2 regions of the Erysipelothrix piscisicarius genome follow, and region 1 is predicted to be linked to the other one. Evidence: predicted binding sites of a transcription regulator. Region 1 holds the regulator's gene; the other holds the start of a gene.
What was found. The regulator HrcA, encoded in region 1, represses chaperone genes, less so after heat shock. The targets are predictions, from matches to a motif close to TTTTAGCACTNNNNNNNNNNNAGTGCTAAAA.

Region 1 (2,421 bases):
GCTGAGTTTGTTGTTCCTAAATCAATACCAATAACTTTACTCATAATATATATATCCTCCTATTGACTCACTTTTACAAGACTCGCACGTAGAATGCGATCTTTTAACATATATCCTTTTTGGAATTCTTCAATAACTATATTGGATTCAACACCTTCTTTTTCCCCTGTCATCATTGCTTGATGAATATTTGGATCAAAGGGTTGGTTCAATGCATTAATCGGTTCAACACCTTCTGCTTTAAGCGATGCCATTAACTGATCGTAAATCATTTGTACACCATCTCGTAAAGCCTCATCAGTTGTTTCTTGTTTTAATGCACGTTCCAAATTATCTAACACAGGCAACACATCTGCTGCAAATCCTTGAATACGGTATTTACGCAGTTGATCATGCTCGCGTTGCAGACGTTTTTTTAAATTTTCTGTATCTGCTAACATTTTAAAATAGTCGTTTTTTAACGTTTCAATTTCTTTTCGTAAGGCTTCATTCTCATCAATTGCTTCATCATTTTCAGAAGTATCATTTACTGAGTCTGAAGTTTCAATTTCTTCGCTGTTTGTTGATTCAAGTACTGTTTCATCTTGAACTTCTTCATGCAATTCTTCAGCGGTTTTATTCGTCTTGCTCATCATTGCCACCTTTCCCATACACCGTTTCGATCATCTCCGAAACATAATCCATCAACGAGACAACGCGACTGTATTCCATTCGACTTGGTCCCACAATCATCAACTTATGCTCATGATTATCGAGTAAATTAAACGAACTGGATACAACGGCCATATCATCAACCCAAACAATTTCACTTTGATCGCCTTTTTTAAGACTCAAGTGATTTTGTCCTGTGGATAAGTTACGCCACATTTCACTGTTTTCGAGCATATCCATCATTTCACGAAGTTTCTCTATGTTTGAGAATTCTGGCTGGTATAACATATTTCGTTCACCGCTTAAATAGACTTCGTCTTGAGCAAATTTAATAAATGCTCCTACAAACGCTTCAAAGAGTACCTCATATTTTTCAATTCGTCTTGATAAAATTGGTCTTAAACTTTCCATCTTATCAACAACTTCTGAAAGTGCTGTACCTTTTAATCGTTCATTTAATATTGAAGTACACGCCTCAAGGTCATTCACATCGACTTTACTATCAAAATTAAAAATTCGATGCTCTGCATGCCCTGACTCTGTAACGAACACGGCCATTGCATTAAATTCGCTCAATGGAATTAATTGAACACTTTTCAGTGTTTCATTCATCGCACTGGGACCTAATACAACCGTGGTTAGATTCGTCATCTGTGATAAAATATCACAGCTTTGTCGAATCGCTTCATCAATACCGAGTCGTCGATCGGAGAAAATTTGAGCAATCGCGGTTTCAATCCCGTAATTCTCTTCTTCATCCATGAGGTGTTCTACATAGAATCGATACCCTTTTGTTGAAGGAATGCGTCCACTGGACGTATGTGTCTTTTCCAGTAGTCCTATTTTTTCTAAATCTGACATCTCATTTCGTATTGTCGCAGACGAGTATGATAAGTTATATTTATCGATTAACGTCTTCGAACCCACTGGTTCAGCAGTGTTAATAAACTCTTTAACAATCGCCTTAAATATCTCTATTTTGCGTGGCGTCAACATATTATTCTCGCCTCCTAAACACTCTATTCTTTGTGTCTAGTATTATTCTACACCACGAGTTTAGCACTGTCAACCTTTAAGTGCTAAAAAAATAAAAAAGGACCTAATTGTCCTTTTTGTAGTATCGTACTTTACTTATACCATACTCCTTAACGCAGTCTAGATAAAACCCGTCAATCACATCCGGCAAATCATAGTTCTTATCCGTCTCACAAATTATTAAGCCATCCTCTGCAACCAAACTACGCTTAATAATGATTTTGATAATTTCAAGGGTATGTTCGTATCGATATGGAGGGTCAAGGAAAACAAACTCGAAAAATCCAGATACCGTCTCCAATAATTTCATTGAGTCGCCTTTTTTAAGTTGGACACATCCTTCAAGATCAAAAGTCTTGATGTTATCTCGAATAACGTTATAAGCACGCACATCTTTCTCAAAAACAACTGCATGTTCGATGCCTCGACTGATTGATTCAAGAGCCATAGCTCCCGATCCCCCAAAGACATCTAACATTTTTCCTTCATTAAAAAATGGCCCAATCCGATTAAAAATTGCTGCGCGAACTTTATCGGTCGTCGGGCGCGTTGTATCTCCCTTTAACGTCTTAATTGGTCGCGAACCAAATGTTCCTGCTACAACTCTCATTACACTACCTCTGTTAAGCGTTTCAAATTCTCTTTGCGTTTCATTTCTTCTTGTTTTATGCGTAATTGATCTTTACGTTTGATATTAATAATTCCCATTTCATAACGTGAAATGACATTTTGTGT
Region 2 (2,421 bases), 800 kb from region 1:
CTTCTTTTAATGCTTCAATTAAAAGTTTATGCGTTTCTTTTTTCGCTTCAATTGATTTTTTAGTTTCATCATCAACTAAATCAAGGTCCCCTTGATTAATTGATTTGAAGGCTTTGCCCCCATACTCACGCAACATTTGAATTGCAAATTCATCAATCTCATCTGTGAAATAAAGTACTTCATAACCTTTTGAAACAACAAATTCAGTCTGAGGTAGATGAGCACATTTTGTTTCGTTTTCACCAGAAACATAATAGATTTCTTCTTGATCTTCTTTCATACGTTCCATATATTCTTTGAACGCTACCAAATCATCACCCTGTGAACTCTTAAAGAGGACAAGATCCTTTAAGGCATCGCTTTTTGATCCGTAAGACGTGTAAATACCATATTTGATTGAAAGACCAAAGTTTTTCCAGAATGATTCATACGATTCACGATCGTTTTTCATCATTAGCTCTAGTTCGCTTTTGATCTTTCGTTCAATTCGTTTTGAAATCGCAGCAAGTTGTCGATCATGTTGTAGGATTTCACGTGAAATATTTAGATTTAAATCAGGTGAATCCACAAGTCCTCTTACAAATCGGAATTCTTCCGGAATTAAAGACTTGCTGTGATCCATGATAAACACGCCACGACTGTAAAGTTGGAGTCCGGGTTCAAAGGATTGTGAGTAGAAATCCATTGGAACATGTTTGGGAATAAACAGTAATGCATCGAAAGAAGGGTTTCCTTCAACTTTCATCTGAATTGTTTTAAATGGATCATCATAATCATTGAATTTATCTCTATAGAATTGATTTAATGCTTCCTCAGTAACATCATTTTTGGATCGTTTCCAAATTGGAATCATTGAGTTTAAAACTTCGACTTCGTCTTCTACTTTCATTTCAATTGGATAACGAATGTAATCTGAATATGTTTTGATTAAATTCTTGATTGTGTACTCATCAATAAATCGTTCATAAAATTCGTCATCCGTATTGTCTTTAATCTTACATACGATTGTGGTTCCGTGTTTTTCCCGTTCTGCTGCTTCAATTTTAAATCCATCTAATCCATCCGAGCTAAACTTATAAGCAGCTTCAGAACCATAAGCCTTTGAGATAACATCAACGTGATCACTTACCATAAACGCAGAGTAGAAACCCACACCGAATTGGCCAATGACGTCAACCGCATCATCACCTTCCTCAAGCGCTTTTTTAAAGGCATGCGAATCACTTTTCGCAATTGTCCCCAGATAAGTTTCTAATTCTTTTTCAGTCATACCAATACCATAGTCATGAATGGTTAAGGTACGGTTCTCCTCATCCAATTCAATTTCTATTTTTAGATCGTCTTTACTGATTTCAATCGAGGTATCCTGCAAAGATTTATAGTAAAGTTTATCTTCCGCATCACTCGCATTTGATATGAGTTCTCGCAAGAAAATTTCCTTGTTTGTATAGATAGAATTAATCATTAAGTCCAGTAGCCTTTTTGATTCAGCTTTAAATTGTTTTGTTCGAGCCATTCTATTCCTCCTTAGCACTCTAATTCGTTAATTGCTAATATCATATCGCATTCTTGTATTTTGTCAACGGGTTTGAGAATTTTTTTAGTGCTTTAACCCTAATAATAAATAAGTCCATTAAAAAACCAGTCCTAAACTGGTTTTTTAACCCCTACGTAACTGGAAAGATACTCACGTACTTCTGCGCTTGAATCACGATTAGTTAAAATCATTAATGTATCACCCGCACAAATAATACTATCTCCATGTGGAATAAATTCATGGTCTCCCCGACTTATCCCTGTCAAAAGACTTGATCTTGGCCAACTAACATCGCGAACCATGCAACCGTCAAGAGCACTTTCAACGTGCACACACAGTTCAACAATAACTTTTTGACCGGTAATATTGGGTTCCCGTTCTCCCACCAAACGTTCCAACATCGCTTCATACACAGGTTCTCCCCCACATAAATCCGAAATGACATAAGCAACCAAAGAAACAACCGCCATCGGCATCAGTTGATCAAAATTACCAACCATCTCAGTGATTAGCACAATTGCCGTGAGCGGTGCTTTACCAATGGCGGTAAAGTACCCTGCCATTGCAATCACAATAAATGATTTTAAAAGGTTCGGATCGAAGCCAAACTGTGTCGTTAAAAATACACCATATATTGCCCCTAACAAGGAACCAAGAGAAAGAATTGGTAAAAATATACCTCCTGGTAGACCAGAACCATAAGAAATCATCGAGAATATAAATCTTAGAATAAAGATTGAAATGAGTGTGGAAAGTCCAAAAGGATTCTCCGCAAGAAGATGAATAATATCACTCCCTCCTCCAATTAAGTGTGGATAAAAATAACCAATCGGAATTACGAGGATAAATGGAATAACTCCGTAAAAATATGGTGGCATTTTTTT

Region 2: the regulator HrcA is predicted to act here: its motif matches at 1,526-1,556, upstream of htpG (molecular chaperone HtpG).

What each region holds. Positions count from the first base shown of each region.
Region 1 covers NZ_CP034234.1:1,393,820-1,396,240, forward strand. Annotated here, with positions in the region: partial or broken gene dnaK (molecular chaperone DnaK) at 1-44, opposite strand, end outside; gene grpE (nucleotide exchange factor GrpE) at 60-632, opposite strand; gene hrcA (heat-inducible transcriptional repressor HrcA) at 616-1,647, opposite strand; gene rsmD (16S rRNA (guanine(966)-N(2))-methyltransferase RsmD) at 1,751-2,296, opposite strand; gene EEI45_RS06945 (FtsW/RodA/SpoVE family cell cycle protein) at 2,296-2,421, opposite strand, start outside.
Region 2 covers NZ_CP034234.1:473,206-475,626, reverse strand. Annotated here, with positions in the region: gene htpG (molecular chaperone HtpG) at 1-1,516, opposite strand, end outside; gene EEI45_RS02345 (ClC family H(+)/Cl(-) exchange transporter) at 1,648-2,421, opposite strand, start outside.